One region of the Zoogloea sp. GDB6 genome, then DNA from elsewhere that is predicted to be linked to it. Evidence: riboswitches for the same ligand, from Rfam matches in the RefSeq annotation. Region 1 holds a riboswitch; each other region holds the start of a gene.
What was found. Region 1 has a riboswitch for cobalamin ahead of AC1PQG_RS06365 (energy-coupling factor ABC transporter permease). Riboswitches for the same ligand answer to the same signal wherever they lie in the genome.
Positions count from the first base shown of each region.

Region 2: it holds a riboswitch for cobalamin, as region 1 does, so the genes downstream of both, AC1PQG_RS10950 (ExbD/TolR family protein) here and AC1PQG_RS06365 (energy-coupling factor ABC transporter permease) in region 1, are expected to answer to the same signal.
Region 3: it holds a riboswitch for cobalamin, as region 1 does, so the genes downstream of both, AC1PQG_RS24705 (TonB-dependent receptor domain-containing protein) here and AC1PQG_RS06365 (energy-coupling factor ABC transporter permease) in region 1, are expected to answer to the same signal.
Region 4: it holds a riboswitch for cobalamin, as region 1 does, so the genes downstream of both, AC1PQG_RS10530 (ribonucleoside-diphosphate reductase subunit alpha) here and AC1PQG_RS06365 (energy-coupling factor ABC transporter permease) in region 1, are expected to answer to the same signal.

Region 1 is NZ_CM161497.1:1,382,773-1,390,052, forward strand. Features, by position in the region: gene AC1PQG_RS06355 (sirohydrochlorin chelatase) at 1-910, opposite strand, end outside; gene cobM (precorrin-4 C(11)-methyltransferase) at 907-1,707, opposite strand; gene AC1PQG_RS06365 (energy-coupling factor ABC transporter permease) at 1,707-2,333, opposite strand; cobalamin riboswitch at 2,523-2,739, opposite strand; gene AC1PQG_RS06370 (hypothetical protein) at 3,005-3,949, shown strand; gene AC1PQG_RS06375 (sensor histidine kinase N-terminal domain-containing protein) at 3,932-5,365, opposite strand; gene AC1PQG_RS06380 (response regulator) at 5,362-6,039, opposite strand; gene AC1PQG_RS06385 (ABC transporter substrate-binding protein) at 6,209-7,280, shown strand, end outside.
Region 2 is NZ_CM161497.1:2,424,401-2,431,680, forward strand. Features, by position in the region: gene prpF (2-methylaconitate cis-trans isomerase PrpF) at 1-937, shown strand, start outside; gene AC1PQG_RS10935 (isocitrate lyase/PEP mutase family protein) at 952-1,812, shown strand; gene AC1PQG_RS10940 (LysR family transcriptional regulator) at 2,154-2,351, opposite strand; gene AC1PQG_RS10945 (TonB-dependent receptor) at 2,459-4,558, opposite strand; gene AC1PQG_RS10950 (ExbD/TolR family protein) at 4,576-4,992, opposite strand; cobalamin riboswitch at 5,378-5,645, opposite strand; gene AC1PQG_RS10955 (methyl-accepting chemotaxis protein) at 5,754-7,280, opposite strand, start outside.
Region 3 is NZ_CM161497.1:5,413,563-5,420,842, reverse strand. Features, by position in the region: gene AC1PQG_RS24735 (N-acetyltransferase family protein) at 1-471, opposite strand, end outside; gene cobC (alpha-ribazole phosphatase family protein) at 527-1,078, opposite strand; gene AC1PQG_RS24725 (adenosylcobinamide-GDP ribazoletransferase) at 1,063-1,833, opposite strand; gene cobT (nicotinate-nucleotide--dimethylbenzimidazole phosphoribosyltransferase) at 1,868-2,905, opposite strand; gene AC1PQG_RS24715 (protease inhibitor I42 family protein) at 3,023-3,331, opposite strand; gene cobU (bifunctional adenosylcobinamide kinase/adenosylcobinamide-phosphate guanylyltransferase) at 3,439-3,987, opposite strand; cobalamin riboswitch at 4,091-4,339, shown strand; gene AC1PQG_RS24705 (TonB-dependent receptor domain-containing protein) at 4,472-6,283, shown strand; gene AC1PQG_RS24700 (FecCD family ABC transporter permease) at 6,346-7,280, shown strand, end outside.
Region 4 is NZ_CM161497.1:2,328,622-2,335,901, reverse strand. Features, by position in the region: gene AC1PQG_RS10545 (3-hydroxyacyl-CoA dehydrogenase/enoyl-CoA hydratase family protein) at 1-1,005, opposite strand, end outside; gene AC1PQG_RS10540 (OmpP1/FadL family transporter) at 1,068-2,363, opposite strand; gene AC1PQG_RS10535 (TetR/AcrR family transcriptional regulator) at 2,652-3,344, opposite strand; cobalamin riboswitch at 3,602-3,801, shown strand; gene AC1PQG_RS10530 (ribonucleoside-diphosphate reductase subunit alpha) at 3,934-6,720, shown strand; gene AC1PQG_RS10525 (ribonucleotide-diphosphate reductase subunit beta) at 6,717-7,280, shown strand, end outside.

The DNA.
Region 1 (7,280 bases):
CGTGGGCATGTTCATGGGGGTGGTCGTGGCCATGCTCGTGGTCATGGTTGTGGCCGCAACCGGCATGGCCAGTGTGAGTGTGGCTGTGGTCGTGCAGGTGCTCGGCCTCGGCGGCCTGACGGTACTTGCAGCCGTCGCATTCGAGTAGGCCGCCCTCCGGCAATTCGGCGCCGGCCACGCGGGCGTCGAGCAGGTCGAAGATGCCCTTGTCGAAGCCGAAATGGGTGCCCAGCGCGAAGGCGACCTGCGGGTACTGTTGGCGCAGGCGCTCCAGCTGGGCCTGGATGCGCTCGATCAGCACGCCGGTGAACAGGTACACCGGAACCACGCAGATCTGCGTCATGCCCAGGCGCACCTGGCGTTGGACGATGGTTTCCAGGCGTGGCCAGGTGACGCCGGTGAAGGCCAGGTCCACCAGCTCGTGGTCGTTGTCCTCGAAGAGCCAGCGCGCCATGCGGGCCAGTTCGCCGTTGGCGCCGGCGTCCGACGAGCCGCGGCCGAGCAGGACCACGCCAGTGGTCTGGGGGTCGGGCATCGCCAGGGATTTCATCAGGCGGTCGAGCTGGGCCTGCAGCACGGCGAGGATTTCACGGCCCATGCCCAGGTGGCGGGTGCAGCCGAAGTCCACGCCGGGGTGGCGGGCGCGGGCGTCCTCGATGGCGGCCGGCAGCTCCATCTTCACGTGGCCGGCGGCGTTGAGGATGAAGGGCAGCACGACCACGCGGCGGCTGTCACGGGCGGCACGGTCGAGGCCTTCGGCGAGCAGCACATCGGCGTGCTCGATGAAGCACACCTCGATGCGCCAGGCCGGGTGGCGTTCGCGCCACTGGGCGGCGAAGTGCAGGATTTCCTTGTTGCCGTCCCGGTTGCGGGAGCCGTGGCCGACGAGGAGCAGGGTGGTGTCGTTCATGCGGAAGTCTCTTCAGAGGCGGCCGAAGCTTTGCGGAAGCGGTGGCCGAAGGCCGGGTCGTAGAGCTTGGAGCGGGCCAGGGTCGGCCAGTCGGCGGCGCCCAGCGTGGGGCTGGCGATGATCATTGCCTGGCTGGCGATCTTTTCGGCCTGGCAGCGCTTCTTGATGTCGGCGAGGGTGCCGCGGACGATCTTCTCCTCGCCCGGCCAGCTGGCCTTCTGCACCACCACGATCGGCGCGTCCTCGGCCCAGCCGGCGGCGCGCAGCGCGCGCTGCACCTCGTGCAGCAGGGTGATGGACAGGAAGATGCACAGGGTCGTCTTGTGGGCGGCCAGGGCTTCCAGCTCCTCGCCCGCCGGCATCGGCGTGCGCCCGGCGACGCGGGTCAGGATCACCGTCTGCGTGACTTCCGGCAGCGTCAGGGTCTCGCCGGCCGCCGCCGCCGAGGCGAAGGCCGACGAGACGCCCGGCACCACCGCCCATTCGATGCCGGCGGCGGTGAGCGGGCGGGTCATCTCCACCAGCGCGCCGTACAGGCCGGGGTCGCCGGTCTGCAGGCGCACCACGGTGGCGTGGCGGGTGGTCTGGTCGAGGAGCCAGGCGCTCATCTCTTCCAGCGTCATGTCCTTGGAGTCGCGGATCTCGCAGCCGGGCGGCGCGAACAGCGTCGCCGCCTGATCCACCAGCGAACCGGCGAAGAGGATCGCGCCGGCTTCTTCCAGCAGGCGGCGACCCTTCACGGTGAGCAACTCCGGGTCGCCCGGACCGGCGCCCACGAACCAGACCTTGCCGGCCATCAGGCAGCCTGCGGAGCGAAGCAGAAGCGCACGGCCGCATTGTCTTGGCGGCGGCCGATGGCCTGCAGGGCGAGCAGCGTGAAGATCGGCTCGACCATCACGATGGCGGCGTAGGACGAAGCAAAGGCGAGCCAGGCGGAGAAGGGCGTGGCGACCTCACCGATGGCGAGCCAGAAGCCGACCATCAGGGTCACGCCGCTGTAGTAGGCGGCGTCGAGCTTGAGGATGCTGCGTACATCCAGCTTGGCGAGGCGCTGGCCGAAGGTGGCATGCACCAGCATCAGCGGCACGGCGAGGGACAGGGTGTTGACGCCCAGGTGCACCAGGTCGGTCGGTTCGAAAATCAGCCCTTGGGCGAGCAGGCCGATGGCGAAGCCGAACAGGGCCGGTACGAAGCCGAGAGACAGGTAGATCGGCATGGCGCCGAGGAAGTGCAGTTCGGACGGGCCGACCTTCAGGTGGAAGGCCTGCATGAACAGCGTGAACAGGACGCCGGCGATCAGCGTGCGGACGATCAGCTGCGGCTGCTTGAGGAGGTGGACGGACTGGCTGCCGAGCAGCGCCACTGCGGCGGCGTTGGCGGCGACGATCTTGGCACTGGCGACGTACCCCGGTTCGATGTGCATGTTTGCTTCCCTTCGTGTCGATTGAACGAAGTGCGGCAGGGCAACGGGGATGCGCAGAACAAATGCATACGGACCAGGCGGGTGCGGACCTGTGGCGGCGACGGCTCCGGAAAAAGGCAGGAGGAACGGGACGGCAACGGGTCTGGGCAAGCCCATCGGTCGGATCTGCCCACACCCCGGGGCCTGTACCACACCAAATCGTCACAGGCCGGTCTTCTGGCTCGCCTTCACTCTCGTCTGCCAACCTTCCCGGGAAAAACCCAGTGGCGTAGAGCAGATTCGTCAGGCTTACAGCAGCGGGGGCTGCGCCGGAATGGTCGGGGAGAGCATGCTCCCGACGTCACCGGACTTCCCGTTTCACCTTCCCTGCAGACGCAGGGTCGGCACCCGTAACGGCGCGGAGTCTAACTGCATGTTCTTTACGCGCGCAAGTTTCCCTGGCGGCAGGCAGGGATCCATGCTGGGTTCTGCCCGTTTCGGGGACAGATTTTCTGGGACTGGGAATTTTTCACAGGGATTGGAGGGTAATCCCGCACCATTCCGGGATTGACCCGGCCCGCAGGCAGCGGAATACTTGCATCTGTAATAACCCCGGTCCTTCCAGCGGATCAATATCACGTGGTGTCTTGACTGCCGTGCAACCCGATCCCTTTTTCCCGCCCGGCCGCGGCATGGCCTCGTCTTCTCTTCCGGACGCCTGTCCGGACGAGGACCGGAGCCGACGCGAGGACACGAATGCAGACACACTGGATGCGGAGGCCGAGGCCCTGCTCGCCGATATCAATTCCTTTGACCTGGAGGCGGCGCGCAAACGCGTGCAGGAGATCGACTCCCGCTATACCGGCTTGCCCCGTTCGAAGGAGACTTATCACGAGGTCCCGGGCAACGATTTTCCGCCGGTGCGTCTGGGTGGCCAGGCGGCGGACGTGCAAAAAAACGAGGAACCGCTGCCGACGGTGCGGAGCGGCGGTCTGCTGGACCAGCTGCGCGGTGAGGTGGAGACCCGCCAGCGGGCTGCCGAAGATGCATTCGAGCGGGTCGACGCAGCCAAGACCAGCCTGGACCGGCGCTTGCGGGCGGCTTTCGAGTATTTCCACGACCTGAGCACCCAGCTCAACTATCTCAAGCCCCAGGTGGCGCGCAATTACATCTTCCTGGATGCCGGCGACGTGTTTCGCAACCTGGCCTGGCTGGAGGGTTTTGCCGATTTCCGTACTCAGGCCGAGAGCGATGGCGGCCGCATTGAGCGGGTGACCTTCGGCTACACGCTGAAGGGCGGCGGTGTGCGCATCATCGAGCGCGCCGGCCATGCGGTCGAACGCCTGCGCCAGATGCTGTTCGATCTCGGGCTGCGTTTCGAATGCGTCGAGCGGCGCAATCGCCAGCGCGAGCTGGAGCTCGGCACCTTCACGGTGAACGATGAGATCAGCGTGCAGGTGGTGTGGCGGGCCGACTTCGAGAACCGCCAGGTGGTCATCGAGTCACGCAATCTGGAGCGCTTCGGCTTCGCCTCCTGTCGCGTGCCGGCGGAAGCCGTCGGCCCCGAACTGCTGGACGAGTTCGGCCGGCTCGTCCTCGGCAAGGAAAACAGCTTCCGTTCATTCGTCGTGCGCTGAGTCCGCTGCGGCGGCGAGGGGAAGGCGCACGGTGACGGCCAGCCCTGGCCGTTCGGCGGTACCCGGTCGGGCGTCGTCCAGCTCGATGTCGCCGTGGTGGCCGAGCACGATCTCCTTCACGATCGACAGCCCCAGCCCGCTGCCCGTGTGGTCGCTGCCGGGCAGGCGGTAGAAGCGCAGGAACACTGCGCTCCGACTGTCGGGCGGAATGCCCGGGCCGTCGTCCACCACGCGCAGGCGGGCCATCGGCGGCGCGTCGCCTCCGTCCGCCTGCACATCTACCTGCACGGTCACGACGCCGCCAGCCGGCGTGTAGCGCAAGGCATTGTCCACCAGGTTGGAGATCATCTCGCGGAGCAGCAGCGGCTGGCCGCGGACGATCACCGGGCTGTTGCCGCCTTCGATGCCCAGGTCGATGTCGTGCTTCGCGGCGAGCACCAGGAGATCGATCACCACGTCCCGCGCCACCGCGGCGAGATCCACGTCCTCCTGCTTCAGCATCAGGCCGTTGATCGGCTCCGCGCGGGACAGGGACAGCAACTGGTTGGCCAGCCGGGTGGCCTGGCCGAGGCTGTGGTGCAGGGCTTCCACCGCATGGCGCATCTCGCCGGCGTCGTCCTGGCGCAGGGCGTATTCGGCTTGGGTGTTGAGCACCGCCAGTGGCGTGCGCAGCTGGTGGGCGGCGTCGGTGATGAAGCGACGGCGCGCTTCCAGCATCCGCCCGATGCGGTCCAGGTGGTGGTTGATGGCGCCGACCAGCGGCAGGACCTCCGCCGGCACGTCACGGCCGTCGAGGGGCGTCAGGTCGTCCTCGTGGCGGGCGCGGATGGTCTGGCCGAGCCGGTCGATGGGCTTCACCGCGAAGATCGTGGCAAGCAGCACGACGGTCAGCGCCACCGCGATGACCAGCGCCTTGCGGGCGAATTCCCGGTAGAACAGGTGGGCCACCACTTCCTGGCGGGCATTGGTGGTTTCCGCGACGACGATCATCACCGGCTTGGGAAACTCGGGCCGGTACAGCGGCTTGACGAGGGCCCCGATGCGCACCGATTCGCCCCGGTAGCTGCCGTCGTAAAAGATGGCCTTGTTGTGGTCGCCGGCGGGGGGCGGCGGCAGGCCATCGTAGCCGGTGATGATGTCGCCGCCGAGAATCTGCACGCTGTAGTAGATGCGGTCGGCGCTGCCCGATTCGAAGAGCTCCAGCGCTGAGTAGGGCACATCCACCACCACCTCGCTCTCGGTAGCATAGACGCGCTCGGCGATGCCGCGCACGGAGGCCGACAGGGAGCGGTCGTAGGCCTGGTTGGCGGCCTGCTGGGCGTCGCCGTAGCTGAACCAGGCGTCCACGATCAGCAGCAGGGAGAGCACGCCGACCAGCCAGAAGGTCTGGCGGCGCTTGAGGCTGAGCGTCCTCATGGGGTGTCGGTCTTTTCCGGGCCGAGCATGTAGCCCAGCCCGCGTACGGTGGTGACGCAGGCGCCGGAGCCGTCGAGCTTCTTGCGCAGGCGGTGGACGTAGATCTCGATGGCTTCGGCGCGGGCTTCCTGGTCGAGGCTGAAGACCTTCTCGAACAGGGCCTCCCGCGCCAGCGGGCGGCCGGCCCGCAGCAGCAGGGCTTCGAGCACCGCCAGCTCGCGCGGCGTGAGGGCCAGCGGGCGGCCCTCGACGCTGGCCAGGCGGCTGACGGTGTCGAAATCGAGCCGGCCGATGCGCACCACTGGATTGAAACCGGCCGAGCGGCGCAGCAGGGCCTTCAGGCGCGCCTCCAGTTCGTTGAGTTCGAAGGGCTTGGCCATGTAGTCGTCGGCGCCCAGGTTGAGGCCCTTGACCTTGTCGTCCACCGCGCCGCGGGCGGTCAGGATCAGCACCGGCATGCGCGAGCCGCGGGCGCGCAGCCCGCGCAGCACGTCGAGCCCGTCCTTGCCGGGGAGGGTCAGGTCGAGGATCACGCCGTCGTACTCCTGGGACAGCAGGAAGTGCTCGGCGTGGTCGCCCCGGTCGGCCACGTCGACCGCGTAGCCGGCCTGGCGCAGGGATTTCGCCAGCCACTCGCCGAGTTCCGGGTGATCTTCCACGAGGAGGATGCGCATGGGGGCGGCTTTCTTGTAAAAAGGGGAGATGGGCCAAGGTTAGCGCCGGAAAAGACTGAAAGCGAATCGAAAGGCGATCGGCGAATGATCCATCCCAGACGGTCCGCCAGAGGGCGCAAAGCCCCGGCGGAACCGGCCGACGGATCACAGAAAAGATAGAGGAGACAAGATGATGAATACCTTCCTGCCCGCTTCCCGCCGCCGTTTCGGCAAGCTGCTGGTGGCCGCCTGTGTGGCCGCCGCCTTCGGTGCAACTCCGGTGCTGGCCCAGACCCCGTCCGAACTGGCCGCTGCCGCCGCCAAGGAAGGCAAGCTGGTGATCTACGGGGTGACCGACAACGAGCAGGCCAATCACCTGATCCGCGAGTTCCGCGCCCAGTACCCCGCCGTCCAGGTGGAGTACAGCAACATGAGCACCACCGAGCTGTACAACCGCTTCATCTCGGAGAGCGCCGCCGGCGCCTCGGCGGACGTGACCTGGTCGTCGGCGATGGACCTGCAGGTCAAGCTGGTCAATGACGGCTACGCCCAGCCCCACAAGTCCGCCGAGACGGCCAAGCTGCCCGACTGGGCCAATTGGAAGAACGAGGCCTTCGGCACCACCTACGAGCCGGTTGGCTTCGTCTACAACAAGCGCCTGGTGCCGGCCGCCGATGTGCCCCAGAGCCACGCCGACTTCGTGCGCCTGCTGAGCGCCCAGGCCGACAAGTACAAGGGCAAGGTCACCACCTACGACCCGGAGAAGTCCGGCGTCGGCTTCATGCTGGTGACCCAGGACAAGCAGGTGAACGGCGCCGGCTTCAACGATCTGCTGAAGGCCTTCGGCGGCGTGGCGGTACGCGTGCAGGGCGCCACCGGCACGATGATGGAGCGCATCGCCTCCGGCGAGAACCTGATCGGCTACAACCTCAACGCGGCCTACGCGCTGACCCGTGCGCGCAAGGACCCGTCGCTGGGTATCGTGCTGCCCAAGGACTACACGCTGGTGCTGTCGCGGGTGATGTTCATCGCCAAGGGCGCGCGCCATCCCAACGCGGCCAAGCTGTGGGTGGACTTCGTGCTGTCGAAGAAGGGCCAGGAGATCATCGCCAACAAGGCCGATCTCTACGCGATCCGCGGCGACGTCGAAGGCGAGACCACCGCCAGCGGCCTCAAGAAGCAGCTCGGCGACGCGCTGCGCCCGGTGCCCATCGGTACCGGCCTGCTGACCTACCTCGATCAGGCCAAGCGCCTCGACTTCA
Region 2 (7,280 bases), 1.0 Mb from region 1:
GGACTATCTCTACGGTCAGGTCGCCATCGACAAGGACTTCGTGGACTGGAGCGGCAACTGCGGCAACCTGACGACCGCCGCCGGCGCCTTCGCGATCCACGCGGGCTACGTGGATGCTTCGCGCCTGCCGCAGAGCGGTATCTGCACCGTGCGCATCTGGCAGGCCAACATCCAGAAGACCATCATTGCTCACGTGCCGGTCAGCAACGGCCAGGTGCAGGAGACCGGCGATTTCGAGCTTGACGGGGTCACCTTCCCGGCCGCCGAGATCGTGCTGGAATTCCTCGATCCGTCGGACGACGGCGAGGCGGGCAGCTCGATGTTCCCCACCGGCAATCTGGTGGACGATCTGGACGTACCGGGCATCGGCATCCTCAAGGCGACGATGATTTCGGCTGGCATCCCGACCATCTTCGTCAATGCCGCAGACATCGGCTACACCGGCTCCGAACTGCGCGAAGCGATCAATTCCGACCCTGCGGCATTGGCCCGCTTCGAAGCCATCCGCATCGCTGGTGCCTTGCGGATGGGCCTCATCGCGCGCCCCGAAGAAGCCGCCACGCGCCAGCACACCCCGAAGATCGCCTTCGTCGCGCCGCCCAAGGACTACATTTCTTCCAGCGGCAAGGCGATTGGCGCCTCCGAAGTGGACCTGCTGGTGCGCGCGCTGTCGATGGGCAAGCTGCACCACGCGATGATGGGCACCGCGGCGGTGGCCATCGGTACCGCGGCGGCGGTGCCCGGCACGCTGGTCAATCTGGCTGCGGGCGGAGGAGAGCGCAGTGCCGTCCGCTTCGGGCACCCGTCCGGCACGCTGCGCGTCGGCGCCGAAGCCCGGCGGGTCGATGGCCAATGGACGGTCACCAAGGCCCTCATGAGCCGCAGCGCCCGCATTTTGATGGAAGGCTGGGTCCGCGTGCCCGGCGATGCATTCTGAGCAAGGAATCCGACATGTCTACCCGCAAGAAACTGAAGGAACTGGTGGCCGCCAAGCGCGGCGTCATCGTTCCTGGCGCCTTCAATGCGCTGTCCGCCAGGGTCATCGCCGACCTCGGCTTCGAGGCCATCTACGTCACCGGCGCCGGTGTCACCAACATGTGGTTCGGCATGCCTGACCAGGGCTTCATGGGGCTCTCCGAGATCGCCGAGCACACCGCGCGCATCCGTGACGCCGTCGAGGTGCCACTGCTGGTCGATGCCGACACCGGCTTCGGCAACGCCCTCAACGTTTATCACACGGTACGCACGCTCGAACGTGCCGGCGCCGACTGCATCCAGCTCGAAGACCAGGTGGCACCCAAGCGCTGCGGCCATTTTGCTGGCAAGGACGTCATCTCCACCGAAGAGGCTGTGAGCAAGATCAAGGCCGCGGTGGATGCACGTCGTGATCCGGACTTCCTGATCATGGCCCGCACTGACGCCGCTGCCGTGCAGGGCTTCGAGGCGGCCGTCGAGCGGGCGCAGAAGTTCGCCGAGGCCGGCGCCGACATCCTGTTCGTCGAGGCCGTGACCACCGCCGAGGAAATCCGCGCCTTGCCGCAGCGCCTGGCCACGCCGCAGTTGATGAACATGGTCATCGGCGGCAAGACGCCAATCTTCAATGCCGACGAGCTGGGCCAGTTGGGCTTCGGCATCGTGCTCTACGCCAACGCGGCGTTGCAGGGCGCGGTGATGGGTATGCAGAAGGCGCTGACCGCGCTGCGCGACGAGAAGGAGGTGAAGGAGTCCAGCGGGCTGGTGACGCCCTTCGCCGAGCGCCAGCGCCTGGTCGGCAAGCCGGAGTGGGATGCGCTCGAAAAGCGCTACGCCTGACGGTTTGGCACAGGAGGCTGTGCCGCAATGATTTGAGTCTTTTTTCGCCACCGGGCCATCTCTTCTCTCCCTAGCCGGTCTCTCCAGGACTGGGGCCCGGTCGGCTTTTTTATTGGCGATTCCGTCCGGTCCCAGGCGCACCGGGACGACGTTGACCTTGGCGGCATATTCCTGCACCGGCCAGCGGGGCTGCGCGGCCACGCCGCGCTGGCTGGCGACCATCTGCAACATGATGTCGATGGTCTTATGGCGCTTGGGGGCCACGCCCGCGGGTTGCAGGAACTGGGTGTAGATATCCAGCCGCTCTGGAGCGACTGGATAGGTGATGAGGATTTCCTGCGCTATCTCTTCTGGCCGGCCTGCGTGAGGCGCTGGCTGCGGCCTTCCCGCAGCCAGATGTCGGTGCCGAGCTGCTGTTCGAGTTTCTTCATGCTGTGGCTGAGGACCGACTGGGTAACGCACAGCACTTCGGCGGCTGCAGTCAGCGAGCCGCGCCTCTCGACTTCCGCCACGATGGGCAGGTGAATTCGCTCCAGCATTGAGCGTGAACAAAACTAATCTCAACTAGCCCTTCGTGCGCGATCAGGCTTCCATTTCAGAACGGAAGGGCCCAGCGACTTGCCTTGGGCCCTTCTGGTGTCACCAATCAGAAGCTGATGCGCACGCCAAGTCGAACCGTACGCGGCTCCAGCGGGTGCACCAGGCGCCCGTCGATGGCCGACCCCGTACCGCAGTCGCCGGTGCCGGCGAGCGCTTCACTGCGCGTGCATGCGCCCCCCCAGTATTCGATGTCGTTGGCCTTCTTGTTAAAGAGGTTCAGCACATCGAACGTCGCCTGCCATTGCTTGTTGAAGCGATAGCCGAGCTTGAGGTTGGTCATCCAGAAGGCCTCGGATTTCTCGGATCCGGTTTCTTCCAGATCGTAGGAGCCCAGGTAGCGCATGCGGACCCCGCCGAACCAGGGGCCGCCGTCGTCGTAGGTGATGCCGAGCGAGGCGGCCAGGGGGATTGCGTTCGGGACACGCCGTCCGCCATTGATTTCATTCCGGAACCGGGCTTTGGAAAGCGCCAGGTCGGCATCGACGATGACGCCGGCGAACGGGGTGAAGTAGTTGGACCATTCGATACCGCTGCGCTTCGATGCGCCCTTGGGCTCGGTGACCCCTTCGTCGCCGATGAAGACGAGCTCGGAGGCCAGGTCCATCTGCCACACCGACAGGCTGCTGTTCCAGCCGGGCAGCGGAACCATGCGCACCCCGAGTTCGCTGCCTTTGGCCTTGACGATCAGGGGGATCGCGTCGACAGCGCTGCCGTCTTGCGGATTCACCCTCGCGCTGGCTCCGCGCGCATCGTTGCTGTGGAACCCGTGGCCCCAGTTGGCGTAGAACTCGGTAGGGCCCACCAGATTGAAGGGGCCGAAGACGGCGCCCAGTTTCGGGCTGGCCTGACTGGCGGAGGCGTTGCCGCCGTTCGTCATGTTGTTGGCGCCGCCCAGTGCTGTCGATTCGGCCCGGATGGCGTCATAGCGCGCACCGACGTTGGTGCGGAACCAGGGCAGCCATTGCGTCCTGGCGTCAATGAAGAGTCCTGACGCGGTTTCTGTGATCCTGTCCTCGCGAACGGTATTGATCCGCTGGCGGTTGACCGTGTTGTAGAGACCGACTTTGCTGATGCGATCCTGACGCAGTTGTACACCGGCGGTGAGCTCGGTATCCCGCAGTTCGGGGCCGAGGAGCCAGGTGCGGTGGACATCGCCACCCCATACCACGCGCGCGTCCGCCTGCTCGTGCTGGTCGCCGGCGAGGCCGCCGATGTAGCCGGAGGGTGCGGAAAACAGATTCAGCCCGTAATCGATCACATAGGCGTTGGCACGGGTGACACTGTTCTCGCCGGTCAGCGCCCACTCGCCGGACAGGCTGTAGCGATGTGTGTGCCCGCCGTCGTTCGGAACCAGAGTGCCGTAGCGGCCGATTTCTCCGCTGCTGATGGCCCTCGCGGGTACATGCTCGGAGGCGGTCCAGTCGGCCTTGTAGAGCATGGCCGTCAGGGCAAAGCCGTTGGCGGCGGTTCCTGACGACAGCCGGAAGACGGCGTTCTGCTTCTCCAGGTTTTCCGGTTGAACCCAGGGGCCATCGTTGCCGGCCAACTCGATGCCAGCCAGCAGGTTGAAACCGTTGATTTCAGTGCTGCCGGCAGTCAGCAAGCGGCGGTAGTTGTGTTCGCCGACGGTCAAATCGATGAAGGGAGCGGCCAGTTTCCGTTGATAGTCGATGCGGGCGCTGCCGCTGGTCGCGAAATCACCGTCCTCCGCACCGTACACGCCCTTCTTGTACTTCACGGTGCCGACCAGCTCGGGGATCAGGAAATTCAGATCCATGTAGCCCTGGCCGTGGGCATGGCTGACCATGTTGATGGGCATGCCCATGACGTGGGTGGAAAAGTCACTGCCGTGGTCGAGGTTGAAGCCGCGCAGGAAATACTGGTTGGCCTTCCCGTCGCCGGAGTGCTGGGTGACGATCATCCCGGGCACGACTTCCATCACTTCGGCAGGGCGAAGCAGCGGCCGGTTGGCCAGCTGCTTCGCCGTGACGGTTCCTTCGCTCGCGGAATCGGCGACTCCGATCAAATCCCTGCTACTGCTGCTAACGGTGACTTCCTGCAGCGTAGGAATACCGGCTGAGAAAGCAGGGACCGAGCACGTGGAGAGGACGGCCAGCATAATGGGCCGCATGCGCAAGTTCATCATGAGTCTTGTTCTTCGGATTATTGATTGGGTTGAGTGACGAAGCCGATCTTGGTCAGGCCGGCGCGCCGGGCTGCGCTCATGGTTTCGGCAACCACTTCGTAGCGGGTGGCCCGGTCTGCCGAGAGGTGCATCTCCACATTGGCGTGCTGGGCAACGGCTTCGTGGAAACTCTGTTCGAGCTGGCCACGGTCAACGACCTTGGCGCCGACAAAGACCTGGTTCTCGGCCGTGATCGAGACCTGCAAGGTCATGGGTTTCTGCGGTGTGGGGGTGCTGGCCGCCCGTGGCAGATCGACCTTGACCGCGTGCGTCATCAGCGGCGTGGTGATGATGAAGATTATCAGCAGGACCAACATGACATCGACCAGCGGTGTCATGTTGATTTCCGCCGTTGGCATCTGGCTGCCCTGCGTGTTGAAGCTTCCCATCGCCATGATTGCGCAGCCTTTGCGGTGTTGGGCTTGACGCGGGAGAGTGTCGAGTTGGCCTGGGTCCCGGGCGATGCAATGCGCTTGCCGAGCGTGAAGAACGCATGCGCGCCGAGCACGATGCCCAACAGGCTGCCGCGTCGGGAGACGGGAAAGCCGGTACGGGCGTGGCTCATGTCGCAGCCCGGTATCGGCAATGCGGGTTGGCGGCGCTACAGGAGAGGGGGCGAAGCGGGGGAGGGCGGAACTTGCGTTGCGCGTCTGGCATGGTGTCGAACGTCCTGATGGACCGTCCGCACAGCGAAGACGACAGGCAGTGCCAGAGGCAGTGTGCTTTTGCCGCCCTCTGCACCCCGCAGACGGTCTGTTGCAAGCGCCCCTGGTCTGATCCAGGGACATCGAGCAACAGGCCGGTCTCCGGGCTCGCAAGTGACATCGGACCGATGTCGAGTGCATCGCCTTCCCAAACTCTTCGCGCACGCCGCGTTCGACGTCACGTAGGAGATCAGTGGCTGGCCGTCGGCGAGGACGACCGGGATACACCTGAACTTGCTTACCGTTGCGGGGGCAGCCAAGGCTTTGCAGAAAAACTACGCACCTTGTTCCCGTTTAACCCGGAATGCCATGGCATTTCGGGCACCTGCTGCATGGGGTCGCTGAATTTCGAAGTGAATTCAACGAACGCCGCGCATTCTATGCCTTGTTGAAAAACTCTGTCGATATGAGATTCGTATGGTTTGGGCCAAGGCGTCCGGGCTGCCGGGATTTCAGACCTTGTACAACTGCAGTGTGGCGATCTGACGCTGGGCCTGTTCGTCGAGGCCGCGGGCGGTGACGGACGATTGCTCCGCTGCGGCGGCGGCCTCTTCGGCCATCTGTGCGATGCGCTCGATCTGCACGGCGATGTTGTTGCTGGCCGCACCTTGCTCGCGGATTGCATCCGAAATCTCGGATACGACGTGGGCGGTGCCGTTGGCCGCCGTACCGATTTCCTTGATCGCCTTGTCCGCGTCGTCGGCGCGGGAAACGCTCTGCACGACGAGCGTTTCCGCGGCTTCCATTTCTCGTGCGGCCTGTTCAGAGTATCGGCGCATGGCCTCGATGGTGGAGGAAATCTCCTGAGTCGAACTGGACGTACGTTCGGCCAGTTTGCGCACTTCGTCAGCCACCACCGCGAAGCCGCGCCCCTGTTCGCCTGCCCGGGCTGCTTCGATTGCTGCATTCAAGGCCAGCAGGTTGGTCTGGTCGGCGACGTCCTTGATGACCTGCACGACCGAGCCAACCCGTTCTCCTTGTGAGCCCAGTTCGCGAAGGGACGTGGCTGCGGCACTGACCGAGGCGGAAATGCTGCGGATATCACCGATGGTTCGATCGATGGTCGTTGAGCCGGTCTTGGCCATGGTGCCGGATTGATCGGCCAGGGAGTGGGCCTCGTTGGCGCGGTCGCCTACGTGATTAACGCTGACCGTCATTTCCTCGACGGTTGCGGCGATGGCGGAGGAGGCTTCGCTCTGGGTGCCCGCCGCATTTGCGACCTGATCGGATGCGACGGCCATTTCACGGCTTGCATCGGCGACCGACCTTGCACCTTCCGCGAGGCTGCGGAAATTGTCCTGAAGTTTGGACAACATCTGATTGAAGGCCGTTGCGGTTTCCCCGATCTCATCCTTGCGCAGGACAGGCGCACGGATCGTGAAATCCTGGCTGTCGTTGACGTGCACGATGGTGTCGCGCATGCCGTTGAGACTCGTGCGGAGCGAGCCGATCAACAGATAGGCCAGGACGCCGACGATCAGGCAGGCAACAATCAGGGCTCCGGAGGTCAACCAGCGCGCGGTCGCTGCATCTGCGGCGTTTTCTTTGTTCAGCTTGTTGGCGAGTTCGTAGTTGTGTTCGACGTCTTTCTGGAGCGCATCTCCGGCGGCGCGGGCCTTCTGACGCAAGGTGCCACGCAGAAAATCCCGTACCGCGCCCGCATCGTTGGCGTCGAGCTTGCGGTAATACTCCTCCCGGGTCGTCCGGTAATCGGCGATGGCTTGAATGGCCTTGTCCAGCAATTGCTTGTCGGTTTCGTCGGATATCAGCTCGCGGCCGTACTTCTGCAACTGGGCGTCGAGCTGCTGGTCGGCGGCCTGGACTTCTTTGGCAATTTCGTTGCGATGCGCGGCATCGACTGCGAGAGCCAGCTGGTAGGTGCCAAAGCGGCTGGCTGTGAGGCTGTTGCGTGCTTCGAGGAGTACTTGCAGGCTAGGAAAGGTATTGATTTGCACGTAGTTGAAGCGAGCGTTGGCCTG
Region 3 (7,280 bases), 1.7 Mb from region 1:
CACGTCAAGCCAGCGCCCGAACTTGAAACCAACCTCCTTCAGCGTGCCCTCATGCACGAAGCCAAGCTGCTCGTGCAGCGCGATGCTACCGGCGTTGGCCATGTCGATGACACCCACCAGCAGGTGATAGTCCTGCGCCGTGGCCGCCTCCACCAGACGCTTCAGCAAGGCCCGCCCGAGCCCCTGGCCGCGGTGGTCGTGGTGCACATAGACGGAATGCTCGACGGTGTACTTGTAGGCCGGAAAGGCACGGAACGGGCCGTAGCTGGCAAAGCCCTGCAGCGTGCCGGCCTCGTCCACCGCACCGATCACCGGATAGTTGCCGGCCGCCTTGGCGGCGAACCATGCGGTCATGCTGTCGCGGGTGCGCGGCTGGTAGTCGTAAAGGGCGGTGGAAGTGGCGATGGCCTCGTTGAAGATGGCCAGGATCGCATCGCCGTGCTCGGCGAGGGTGCAGGCAATGAAGTTCATCAGTGGAACACGGGCTATGGACACAACCCCGATTGTGCCCCAGCCAGCCGTCCGCTCAGCGGTTGAACCAGCGCAGCAGCGTGCCCCAGTCGTGGAGGTCCAGGCGAGTCACTTCGCCGCAGGCGAAATCGAGGCCAAGCCAGTGTTCCGCCGGCAGCTTGAGCAGATGGCCGGCCAGCGCGCGCAGTGGGCCACCGTGGGCAACTACAACCGCGGCGGCCGGCGGCGCGGCCTGCAGCTCGGCGAGGAAATCGTGAACGCGGGCCGCCATCTGGCGCGGCGACTCGCCGCCCGGTGGCGCGAAGTCCAGCGGCACGTCGGCCCACGCATCGAGGGCGGCACGGCCGATGTCGTCATAGCTGCGCCCTTCCCATTCGCCGAAGTGGATTTCCTTGAGGCGCGGTTCCAGCCGCGGCGTACCGAGCGCTTCGGCCAGCAGGCGGGCGCGGGTCAGCGGACTGGCGTACAGCGCAAAGTCGGCCGGCAACAGCGGGCGCAGGCGCGCCGCCACGTCGGCGGCAGACTCGGCCAGCCCCAGGTCGGTCTGGCCGTAACAGATCCCCGGCGCCACGGCGGGCCGGGGATGGCGGATCAGGTAAAGCTCCACGCGGCGAGCATCCCCAGGTAGATGGCGATTTCGGCCAGTTGCTGGGTAGCCCCCAGGCAGTCGCCGGTATAACCGCCGAGCCGGCGGGCAAACTTGCGCGCCGCGGCGATCGCCACCACAGCGGTGACGAGCAGCGCCGCCAAGGCCTCCAGCGGCGTTAGCAGCAACAAGGGCACGACCCCGGCCAGCGTCGCGATGCCCAGCTCGGTGGCGCTCGGGCGGCGCGCCACCGGTGCCGACTTGGCGCTGTCGTCGCTGCGTGCGTAGTCGAGCACCGCCATCACGCTCACCGCGGCGAGGCGCGACAGCGGATGGGCCACCAGCAGCGCGGCGACCACCGGGTAGTCGTCATCGGCGCCCAGGTCGGCGAGGGCCAGGTATTTGGCGAGCAGCAGCAGCACCAGCCCGATGGCACCGTAGCTGCCGATCCGCGAGTCCTTCATGATCGCCAGCGCCTGCTCCTTGGTCCACCCGCCGCCGAGGCCGTCGCAGGTGTCGGCCCAGCCGTCCTCGTGGAAAGCGCCGGTGGCGCGGATGGTCGCCGCCATCGCCAGCACCACCGCCAGGTCCACCGGCAGCAGCTGTGCCGCCAACCAGTAGGTCGCCGCGCCGATCAGGCCGACCAGCCAGCCAACCAGCGGCAGGTAGCGCGCCGCCCGCCCCAGCTTGTCCGGCGCGAAGTCCACCCAGCCCGGCACCGGCAGGCGGCTGAAGAACGCGATGGCGATGAAGATCAGCTCGAGCTGGGCGCGGATCATGGCAGTGCGGCGGACTGGCGGCTTGCGTGTCTCACGCGTCCTTGCCGCTGACGCCGGCGGATTCGAAGCTGGCCATTTCGTTGAGGAAATTGACCGCCGCCTGCACCAGCGGGAAGGCCAGCGCGGCGCCAGTGCCCTCGCCAAGGCGCAAGTCGAGCTGGACCAGCGGGGCGGCACCCAGGTGGGCCAGCTGCACGGCGTGGCCGGGCTCTTCGGAACGGTGCGCGAACACGCAGTAATCGATGATTTCCGGGGCGATCTCATAGGCCACCAGCAGCGCGCTGGTGACGATGAAGCCGTCGATCAGCAGCAGCATGCCGGCTTCGGCGGCGCCGAGCATCGCACCCGCCATCATCGCGATCTCCAGGCCGCCGTACTCGGTCAGCGCTTCCAGCGGATCGCCGCGGCGTCCGCCACGGGCCACGGCCTTGGCCAGCAGCGCACGCTTGCGGGTCATGCCCGCGTCGTCGAGGCCAGTACCACGGCCGATCACCACGTCCAGCTCGGCGCCGGTCAGGCAGTGGGTCAGCAGCGACGCGGCGGCGGTGTTGCCGATGCCCATCTCGCCGAAACCGACCACGTTGCAGCCGTCGGCGGCCAGGCCGCGGACCAGCTCGCGGCCACGGGCCAGCGCAGCGTCACGCTGGGCGACGGTCAGCGCCGGTTCTTCCAGGTAGTTGGCGGTGCCCGGTGCCACCTTGGCGTCGATCAGGCCGGGGCGGCTGCCAAAGTCGTGGGCCACGCCGGCATCCACCACTGTCAGGCCCATGCCCATCTGGCGCGCAAAGACGTTGATCGCTGCGCCGCCGGCAAGGAAGTTCTCGACCATCTGCCAGGTCACGTCCTGCGGGTAGGCGGACACGCCCGCCTTGGCCGCGCCGTGGTCGCCGGCAAACACCAGCATGTGCGGCCGGCGCAGTTCGGGGCTGAGGGTCTGCTGGATCAGGCCGATCTGGCGGGCCAGCGGCTCGAGGCGGCCAAGGGCGCCGAGGGGCTTGGTCTTGGTGTCGATGCGCTGCTGCAGCGCGGGGGCGAGGGACTGGTCGGGACGGACGATGGCGTAGGTCATGGGACGCATCTGCGGACGGTGTCGAGGCCGCGGATGCTAGGACGCCGAAATCATTTGTTCAAGCGCCAGCGCCCCTGGACGGCCGCCCCGCGATATCCGCCGGACGGCCGCAAAGCCTTAATTGGCGCGGCTTTTCCCGCCCAGCGAACGAACCTGCAGGACGACCCGGCGGCTGTTGCGCACCTCGCGCTCCCACGCGCGCTTTAGCACGAAACGCAGTTCGTAGTCGCCAGCCACTTCGCCGATCACCGAAAAGACCTGGCTGCCGTCGCGCCGCTGCGCGACCGTCGCCTGGCTTTCCTCGAGGCATACGCGGACCGCGCCGTTGGCGCCATCCACGTACCAGGTGGCGCCGCTGCCCGGGTAGGACGGCAGCGCAATACGGCAGATCTGCCCGACGTTGCTGGCAAGGCGTTGGGTGCTCATGGTGTGGATCCCTTTTGTTTTTTTAAGGGATCGATGGTGCCGTGCAGCAAGCAGCGGCCGCTATGTGGCGGGACATCGCCGAACTGTGACCTATTACCACCCGCCCTTCAGGCCCCCTTGAGGACCAGCGGCAGGCCCGCGGCGACGAAAGTCACCCGCCCGCACAGGGCCGCCACAGCCTGGTTGAGACGCCCGGCCTCGTCGCGGAACAGGCGGCCCAGCGGACTCTCCGGCACCAGGCCGAGACCCACCTCATTGGCGACGAAGATCACTTTCCCCGGCAATTGCGGAATCAGTTCGAGCAACGCCGCACGCTCGCGGGCGAAGGCCGGCAGCAGCTCGGCACCGGCGGCCGGCGGCAGGTTCTCGGCCCCGTCGAGCAGGTTGGCCAGCCACAGGGTCAGGCAATCGACGACCACGCAGCGCTCCGGCGTCGCCGTCGCCTGCAGTGCCGCCGCCAGCGCGCGGGGCGCTTCGACGACATTCCAGCCTGCCGGCCGGTCGGCCTGGTGACGGGCGATGCGCACGCACATTTCCTCGTCCAGCGCCTCGGCGGTAACGATCACATACACAGCCAGGCCGCTCGCCGCGGCGGCCTGTTCGGCGTGGCGGCTCTTGCCGGAACGGGCGCCGCCCAGGATCAATTCGGATGACATAAGAGGGCTCCAGCAGATTGACGCTCACGTCAACCCAATTCGGGAAGTGACTGATTTTGGTGCTATTATCGCAGCCGTTGTCGCCACAGGGCCGAGTCGGCCCGGCGATACGCGTGCTCCAGGTGCTCCAGCGGCCGTCCAGGCCAGGAGTTAAACGGGAAACAGGTGCGCGTGCTTCCACACGGAAGCCGCAAGGCCTGTGCTGCCCCCGCAACGGTAAGGAAGCGCAAGGCGCATCACATAGCCACTGGGCCTTACGGGCCTGGGAAGGCGATGCGTCCTGTCCGGTCGGCATTGTGCCGCACCGGCTCGGCTTGCGAGCCCGGATACCGGCCTCGATCACACAACAGCGGAAGTGCCACGGGGTGGTGGCAACGCGCGCGGCCGTGATCCTGTCCGGCCTTCTGCGGTACCTCCCCTGCGCTTCCACACGCAATCCACCCGAGTCGGCGGGGACGCCACCGGGTCCGGGAGAACCTGACAGATGATCATCCGCCTTTCCACCGCCGCCCTCGCGGTCGCTTCCGTGTTTCCCAGCCTGGCGCAGGCCGCAACCGAGCAGCCCACCGTCGTCGTCACCGCCACCCGCCAGGCCCAGCGCGCCGACGAGTCGCTGGCTGACGTGACCGTCATCGGGCGCGAGCAGATCGAACGCGCCGGCTCGACCTTCTCCCTGCCCGAACTGCTGGCCCGCCAGCCCGGCATCCAGATGGCGTCCAGCGGCGGCCCCGGCAAAGCCACCGACATCTTCATCCGCGGCGCCAGCCCGCGCCAGACCCTGCTGGTCGTCGACGGCATGCGCCTCGGCTCGACGACCCTCGGCTCGCCGAGCTGGCAGGACATCCCGCTATCGCAGATCGAGCGCATCGAAATCGTCCGCGGCCCGGCTTCCGCGCTGTACGGCGCCGACGCCATCGGCGGCGTGATCCAGATCTTCACGCGCAAGGGCGAAGGCGCGCCGAAGGCCGACGCCTTCGTCGGCGTCGGCAGCTACGGCACCCGCGAAACCTCGGCCGGCGTGTCCGGCGGCACCGACAAGCTGTCGTACTCGGTGCGCGGCGGCTATGCCGAGAACGACGGTTTCAGCGCCATCTACAGCAAGACCAAGCAGCCTTACTACTACAACCCGGACAAGGATCCGTACCGCAACAGCAACTTCTCGGCCAAGCTGGGCTATAGCGTGGCGGACGGCCATGAAGTGGGCGCTTCGATCCTCTACGCCACCAGTCGCAACCATTACGACTCGGGCCTCGGCTTCGACAACTACAGCAACAACATCCAGAACGCCTGGAACCTGTTCAGCCGCAATCGCCTCACGGACATCTGGACCAGCACCGTGCGCTTCGGCCAGTCGGTGGACGACTCGAAGGACTTTGCGTCCTACGCCCCCAGCGGCGCGTCGATCAAGACCACCCAGCAGCAGTTCATGTGGCAGAACGACATCCGCCTGCCGGTCGGCACCCTGCTCGCCGCCTACGAGAACCTGCACCAGAAGGCCGTCAACCAGGACACCTTCGACGTCAGCCGCTCGATCAACTCGGCACTGCTCGGGTGGACCGCCGGCTTTGGCCCGCACAAGGTCCAGCTCAATGCCCGCCACGACGACAACAGCCAGTTCGGCGGCAAGACCACCGGCTACGCCGGCTACGGCTACCAGATCCTGCCGACCCTGCGCGTGCAGGGCAGCATCGGCAACGCCTTCCGCGCGCCGACCTTCAATGAGCTGTATTACCCCGGCTACGGCAACGCCAACCTGAGGCCGGAAAGCGCCTACAACAAGGAAGTCGGCCTGCTGTGGGAGCAGCACGGGCACAGCGTCAGCGCCACCTACTTCCGCAACCGCATCAGCAACCTGATAGTCAACGACCAGAACTTCATCCCGCAGAACGTCGGCAGTGCCCGCCTGGAAGGCATCAGCCTGGGCTACGGCGGCCAGCTCGCCGGCTTCGACATCGTCGCCAACATCGACTTCCTCGATCCGAAGGACCTGGACACCGGCACGCGCCTGCAGCGCCGCGCCAACAAGACCGGCAATCTGGCGATCAGCCGCAGCTTCGCGGCCCTCACCGTGGGCGCCGAATGGCAGGGTTCCAGCGGCCGCTACGACCGTACCAACGAGGTCAACCCGATGGGCGGCTACGGGCTGGTGAACGCCTTCGCCAAGTACGCGCTGACCAAGGAGCTGGGCCTCGAAGCACGGGCCAACAACATCCTCGACAAGCAGTACGAAACCGCCTGGGGCTTCAAGACGGCCGGCGCCAACGTCTTCTTCGGCGTACGCTACGCACCGAAATAAGCCCCATGCACGGAGGGACCATGGCCGACGGGCACACCGCCGCCCGACATCAACCGGTGAGCATGCGCCACATGCGCCTGCGCGCCCGGCTGGTCATCGCCGGCCTGATGACGGCGGCGCTGGTGGCCTTCGCCTGGTCCCTGTCGGCCGGCGCCATGCCAGTGTCCTGGCACGATCTGCTGGCAGCACTGGGCAGCGGTGAAAGCAGCATGGAGGCGGACATCGTCCGCCAGCTACGCCTGCCCCGCGCCATCGCCGCCTTCGCCTGCGGCGGCCTGCTGGCCCTGGCCGGTGCGCTGATGCAGGTGCTGCTGCGCAACCCGTTGGCCGACCCCTACGTGCTGGGCATTTCCGGTGGGGCAGCGGTTGGCGCGCTGGGCACGATCCTGGCCGGAGCGACGGCCGGGTGGATCGACACCGGCGCCTTCATCGGTGCCCTCGGCGCCACGCTGCTGGTCTTCGGCCTCGCCCATGGCGACGGTTCATGGACGCAGACCCGCCTCCTGCTCACCGGCGTCATCGTCGCCGCCGGCTGCGGCGCCGCGGTGGCACTCATGTTGAGCCTGGCCCCCGAAGGCCGCGTCAAGGGCATGCTGTTCTGGTTGATGGGCGACGCCAGCAGCGCGACCCGCCCATGGCCGGCACTGGCCCTGCTGGGCATCGGTCTGTTGGCCGCCCTGCCCTTCGCCCGCGAACTCAACTTGCTGGCCCGCGGCGAGATCACCGCCCGCGCCCTCGGCATCCAGGTCGGCCGCCTGCGCATGCTGGTTTACGGCCTCGGCGCACTGCTCACCGCGGTGGCGGTGACCACCGTCGGTTCGGTGGGCTTCGTCGGCCTGATCGTGCCGCATCTGGTCCGCCTGGCCATCGGCAATGACCAGCGCCTGCTGCTGCCCGCCGCCACGCTGGCCGGCGGCGTGCTGCTGTGCGCCGCGGACACCGCCGCACGCACCGTGGTCGCGCCGATCCAGCTACCGGTCGGCGTGCTCACCGCGCT
Region 4 (7,280 bases), 950 kb from region 1:
TGCGGCGAATTTCTCTGCCGGGTTCCGGATCTTGAGGATTGCAGCGACCTCGTCGGCGATTTCAGCGGAGGATGGCCGATAACCCTGCTCGGCCAGGTCGAGCACCTGGATCTCCTTACCCTGCTTGCGGAAGATGCCGCAGCGGGTCTTTTGCCCGAGAGCGCCCTGCTCGATCAGCAACTTCAGCCAGGCTGGCGTCGTGAAGTGCGCATGCCAAGGGTCGTCGGGCAGGGTGTCCTGCATCGTCTTGATGACGTGAGCCAGCGTATCCAGGCCGACCACATCGGCGGTGCGGTAGGTGGCGCTCTTCGGCCGGCCGATCTTCGGGCCGGTCAGCGCATCGACCTCATCGAAACCGAGGCCGAAGGCCTGGGTATGGTGCATCACCGCCAGGATGGAGAAGACGCCGATGCGGTTAGCGACGAAGTTCGGTGTGTCCAGCGCGCGGATCACGCCTTTGCCGAGGCGGGACGTAAGCCAGGTTTCCAATGCGTCGAGCAGCGTGGCATCGGTGCGCTGCGTGGCAATGAGCTCCACCAGATGCATGTAGCGTGGCGGGTTGAAGAAGTGCACACCGCAGAAACGCGGGCGCAACACCTCCGGCAGGCCCTGCTCCAGCGCGTTCATCGACAGGCCGGAGGTGTTCGACGCGATCACCGCGTCCGGTGCCAGGAAGGGGCTGATCTTCGCGTAGAGATCGTGTTTCCAGTCCATGCGCTCGGCAATCGCCTCGATGATCAGGTCGCAGTCGGCGAGCAGCGGTAGGTGTACCTCATAGTTGGCGGCGTCGATGAAGCGCAGCGTGTCCTTGCTCGCCAGCGGCGCCGGGTCGAGCTTCTTGAGGCCGTCGAGGGCTTTCCTTACAACCGCGTTCTTGTCGCCGTCCTTGGAAGGCAGGTCGAACAGCACGACGGGCACGTCGGCATTGGCCAGGTGGGCGGCGATCTGCGCACCCATCACGCCGGCGCCGAGGACCGCGGCCTTTCTTACGATCAATTTGTTCAAGGGCTGTCTCCTTCAGCAATCAGGATTATGCATTAAGGGTATAGAAAAATCGTGGCGACGCATCAGAAGGCGTAGTTCAGCTGGACGGATAGCAGATCGACGCTGTTCTCGAACTTGCCTCGTACGGTCTGCAGGGTCACCGTCTCGGCGGTGTTCGTGACCGCCCGCGCTGTGTGGGTGTCCTTGAGGAACAGGTGGGCGTAGCCGAAATCCAGGCTGGTATTGGGCGCGACGGCCCACTTGGCGCCGAAGGCCAACCAGATGCGGTCCGCGTCGGGCACGGTCATCGTGCGACTGGCATCGTCGGGAATCGGGTTCTTGTCGAAGGCGGTACCGGCGCGCAGTTTCCAGTCCTGGTTGTACTGCCAGGTTGCGCCGACGCCCACGCGCCAGGTGTCCTTGAAGTTGTAGCGCAGCGGTGCCGTGGCAGCCGCACCGTTGGCAGCTACTTTGGGCGCCAACGTCTGTAGGCTGCTCCAGCCGGTCCAGGAGTAGTCGCCGAGCAGCGTCCAGCGCTCGTTGAGCTTGTGCTGGAGCGCGACGGACAAGGTGTCGGGCGTCTCGATGGAGGCGGTGATCGACCGATCGACCAGGCCCGGCACGGTCTGCGTGCCGTCGAGATCGACCTTCACCTTGGAGCGGTAGCTCACGCCCAGCCGGGTGGCCTCGTCCAGCTGATACATCAGGCCGGCGTTGTAGCCCCAGGCCCGACCATCGCCCTTGAGCCGCCCGACCGGTGCGCCGACGTAGGGCGTGGCCTGTGTGAATTCGATCTTGCTGACGACGTAGTCGACGCCGACGCCAAGCGACAGCCGCTCATTGACACGGTAGGCGACGGACGGATTGACGTTGATATGGCGGATGCGGGTTTTCTGGCCAGAGAAGCGTCCGACGAAGGTGCTGTCGTATTCCGTCTCGTCGGCGAAGGTCGGCCCTATTCCCAGGCCCAGCCGCCAGTCTGGCGCCAAGGCGTAGGCGTAGTAGATCGCCGGTACCGCATGCACGCCACCCCCATTGCCTCCCGAGTCACCGAGCGGATGGAATGCCCCGGTGGGCGCGCCGGTCAGCGGATTGATGACCGGCATGGGCGTGGTTCCTTGATCGGTGAAGCGGCTACTCCGACTGATCAGCGTGCCTACTGCGCTGATGTTGTGAGTACCGGACAGCAGCGTCATTCCGGCCGGATTGAAATAGATCGTGCTCGCGTCCTCGGCAACGGCAGCCTGGCCGGCATAGGCCGTTCCAAGCCCTGAACCGTTCTGCTCCATGAGCTGGAAGCCGGCGGCGCCTGCCGAGCCGGAAAATGCCAGCGCCGATATGAGCAACGGGATAACGCGGGGCTGCAGCATGTTTCGCATCAAGTCGTCTCCTTTTGTACTTTTGTAATAAGCAAGAACATCGAAACTGGAATGCACAAACGTTCGTTTTAACCGAGAGGCAAAAAAACAGCCCTGCTACTCCAAGGCCTCCTGGAATCACTATATTCAAACGTTCGTTTGATAATAAGGAGCTTGCAACGAGCCGGCAAGTCTTTTTTTGCGTGCCGGCGATGCGAATCGTCAGATACAGGTGGTGGAACGCACGTCCCGGCGCTCCAGATGCGGCCCCTGCTGCCCGAAGCCTCGGGCAGCCAGCCGGGCGGCGCGTCAGTCCGCGGCGCCCTCGAACTGCGGCAGCGGTGCCCGCAGGCCGCCGAGCAGGAAGGACATCAGCCGCGGCAGCAGGCGATCGAAGCGGTCCATCTCCGTTTCATCCTCGATCTGCCAGTCGGTCACCACACGCAGCGCGTCGATGCCGGCGATCGCGAACGAGGTGGCGCCGAGCATGAAGTGGAAGCGCCAGACGATCTCGGACTTGGGCACATCCGGCAGCGCCTTGAACAGTGCGTCCTTGTAGCGCTCGACGACGGCGCGGTATTCCCGGGCGAGAAAGGTGTGGATGAACTCTGTGGGCTCGGTGAGGGTCCGCCCGAGCAGGCGCAGAAAGGTCATGCCGCCGCGGGCCTCGTTGTCGGCCAGGCGCAGCAGCGTCCCGAAAAAGCCGTCCACGATCTGCGACGGCTTCAGCGGCTTGCCCGCCGACTCACGCTCCAGCGCGTCGAGGATGCGCATGCGCTCATCGTTCAGCCAGTCGAGCCGTCGGCGGAAGACCTCCTGCATCAGGGATTCCTTGGAGCCGAAGTGGTAGTTCACCGCCGCCAGGTTGACGCCTGCTCCGCTGGTGATCTGGCGCATAGACGTCCCGTCGTAGCCGTTGGCCATGAAGAGGCGCTCGGCCGCATCAAGAATTCGTTCGCGGGTATCCGCATTGGGGGTCTCGCCAGCTTTCGGTGCAGCCACTTCTGATACTCCGTCCTCGTACAGTCGTTTGAACATAAATTGATCCGTACGTGGATGCAAGCGCCGAGCCCAAGGCGGCAAACAGCCGCCGGGTATCCCCCACGCATCCATGGGCCATTGCACGCCCATCCCCGCGGCAGGCCGAATGCGCACGCATAACGATATGCTCCGCCCTCAGCCTACTATTGGTTGATCAATTGACAGCCTCAATCACTAAATAGCCGATCAACGCGTTGACAGCCCGCCCGGCCGCCGCCTAAACTCCGCCCCGTCATTGGTTCCCCGCCAGGGGATGAAAAGGGAAGCCGGTGCGAGACCAAGGTCTCAATGCCGGCACTGCCCCCGCAACTGTAATCGGCGAGTTTCGTGCCCCCACAGCCACTGGATGCGCTCCGGGAAGGCCGGCACGACACGCGGACCCGAGAGTCAGGAGACCTGCCATGGCCCAATCCTTTTGCGCTTTTGGGGCGGGGTGTCCCTGAAACGAGGAGTCTTGCCGCCGTCGTGCGGCGGGCCGCCCTGCCGGGTTCCCGCTGCCGCGCTCCAATCGCTCCCTCGGCTCTCCGCCCCCCGGACACGGAGAACCCGCTTGCAGACCGCCATCCTGAAATCCTCGCCGAGCCACGCCGGCAGCCATGAAACCGCCGTTGCCGCGTTGCAGGTCATCCGCCGCAACGGAGCCGTCGTCGCCTTCAACGCCGACAAGATCGCCGTGGCCATGACCAAGGCCTTCCTCGCCGTCGAGGGCAACGCCAGCGCCGCCTCGTCCCGCGTCCGCGAGATCGTCGGCCGCCTCACCGACACCGTGCTGCGCGCCCTCACCCGCCGCCTGCCCGACGGCGGCACGGTGTCCATCGAGGACATCCAGGACCAGGTCGAACTGGCCCTGATGCGCTCCGGCGAACACGACGTGGCCCGCGCCTACGTGCTGTACCGGGAACGCCGCTCGGCGGAACGGGCCGCCGTGCCGGTCGACGCCGCCACCGCGCCTATCCTCCACGTCCAGGACGGCGAGCGCCGGATCCCCCTCGACACCGTCCGCCTGCTCGCCAACTGCCGGACCGCCTGCGCCGGCCTGGGCGACGGCGTCAGCCCCCAGGCCATCCTCGACCACGCCCTCCGCAACCTCTACGACGGCGTTCCCCTCGCCGACGTGGACCAGGCGCTGATCCTCGCCGCCCGCGGGCTGATCGAGCGCGAACCCGGCTACAACCAGGCCAGCGCACGCCTGCTGCTGGTCAGCCTGGCGCGGGAAGTGCTGGGCCACGGCGTGCAGCTCGATGCGCTGGCCGGGCAGTACGCCGAGCAGCTGCCGGAATTCGTCGGCCGCGGGATTGCCGCCGGACTGCTCGACCCGCGCCTGGCCGACTTCGACCTGGCCCGCCTCGCCGCCGCCCTGCGCCCCGAACGCGACCTGCAGTTCGGCTACCTCGGCCTGCAAACCCTTTACGACCGCTACTTCCTGCACGTGGACGGGCGCCGCATCGAGCTGCCGCAGATCTTCTTCATGCGCGTCGCGATGGGCCTCGCCCTCAACGAGATCGACCGGGAAGCCCGCGCCATCGAGTTCTACGCGCTGATCTCGAGCTTCGACTTCATGTGCTCGACACCGACCCTGTTCAACAGCGGCACGCGCCACTCCCAGCTGTCCTCGTGCTACCTCACCACCGTCTCGGACGACCTGGAGGGTATCTACCAGGCCGTCAAGGAGAACGCGCTGCTGCAGAAATACGCCGGCGGCCTCGGCAACGACTGGACCCCGGTGCGCGCCCTCGGCAGCCGCATCAATGGCACCAACGGCCAGAGCCAGGGCGTGATCCCCTTCCTCAAGGTGGTCAACGACACCGCCGTCGCCGTGAACCAGGGCGGCAAGCGCAAGGGCGCGGTGTGCGCCTACCTGGAGACCTGGCACCTGGACATCGAGGAATTCCTCGACCTGCGCAAGAACACCGGCGACGAGCGGCGGCGCACCCACGACATGAACACCGCCAACTGGATTCCCGACCTGTTCATGAAGCGGGTGCATGAGAACGCCGAATGGACCCTGTTCTCCCCGTCGGACGTGCCCGACCTGCACGAGCGCTACGGCGCCGACTTCGAAGCCGCCTACGTGGCCTACGAGGCCCGCGCCGACGCCGGCGGGCTGCGCCTCTTCAAGCGCCTGCCGGCCGTCCAGCTGTGGCGCAAGATGCTCACCATGCTGTTCGAGACCGGCCACCCGTGGATCACCTTCAAGGACGCCTGCAACCTGCGCTCGCCGCAGCAGCACGTGGGCGTCGTGCACAGCTCCAACCTGTGCACCGAGATCACCCTCAACACTTCCGGCAGCGAAACCGCGGTGTGCAACCTGGGTTCGGTCAACCTGCCCGCCCACCTCAAGGACGGCCAGCTCGACACCGACAAGCTGGCCCGGACCATCCGCACCGCGCTGCGCATGCTCGACAACGTGGTGGACATCAACTTCTACGCCACCCCCAAGGCCCGCCGCGCCAACCTGCAGCACCGTCCGGTGGGGCTCGGCATCATGGGTTTTGCCGACTGCCTGTACGCCCTCGGCCTGCCCTACGCCTCCGCCGAAGCGGTGGAGTTTGCCGACCGCAGCATGGAGGCCGTGTGCTACCAGGCCTACTGGGCCTCCACCGAACTGGCCCGCGAGCGCGGCCGCTACGCCAGCTTCGACGGCAGCCTGTGGGACAAGGGCATCCTGCCGCTGGACAGCCTGGACCTGCTCGCCGCAGCGCGCGCCGGCCACCTGGACGTGAACCGGGACAGCCGCCTGGACTGGGCCGCGCTGCGCGAGCGCATCGCCCGCCACGGCATGCGTAACTCCAACTGCGTCGCCATCGCCCCGACCGCCACCATCTCCAACATCGTCGGCGTGTCGGCCAGCATCGAGCCGGCCTACCAGAACCTCTACGTCAAATCCAACCTGTCCGGCGAATTCACGGTGGTCAACGAAGCGCTGGTCCACGACCTGAAGGCGCTGGACCTGTGGGACGAAGTGATGGTCGCCGACCTCAAGTACTTCGACGGTTCGCTGGCCCGCATCGACCGGGTGCCGGACGAGCTCAAGGCCCGCTACGCCACCGCCTTCGAGATCGACCCCGCGTGGCTGATCGAAGCGGCGGCCCGCCGCCAGAAGTGGATCGACCAGGCCCAGTCCCTCAACCTCTACCTCGCCACGCCGTCCGGCCGCAAGCTGGACGAAACCTACAAGCTGGCCTGGCTGCGCGGCCTCAAGACCACCTATTACCTGCGCACGCTGGGCGCCAGCCAGATGGAAAAGGCCGGCGAACGGGAGCACACCGCCCCCGCCAGCGACGACGCCCCGCGCTTCTGCTCCATCGACAACCCGGAATGCGAGGCCTGCCAATGAACGCCCCGTTCAACGACTGGGACGCCCCCATGCGCCCGGCCGGCGCGCCGCAGTCCGCCGCGCTGGCCCCGGTGAATGCCGCCGACAAGCGCATCGTCGGCGGCCACACCGACATCAACCAGCTCGCGCCCTTCAAGTATCCGTGGGCCTGGGAGTTCTTCCTCAAGGCCAACCGCAACCACTGGACGCCGCTGGAAATCTCCATGGCCCAGGACGTGCACGACTACCACCACAAGCTTACGTCCGCCGAGCGCCACGTCTTCGAGAACGTGCTGGCCTACCTCACCACCTCCGACATCCTGGCCATGCGCAACATCGGCCTGGCGGTGATGGAGAAGATGAGCGCGCCCGAGCTGCAGATCTATCAGGCCCGCCAGGTGTACGAGGAAGCCCTGCACACCTGGACCTACCAGCACTGCATCGAATCCATCGGCCTCGACCAGCAGGAAATCTACAACCGCTACCGGGTCGTGCCAGCCATCCACGGCAAGATCGCCCTCGCCAACCGGCGCCTGGAGCGGGTGATGCGCCCGGACTTCGACCTGCGCGAGCGGGACAAC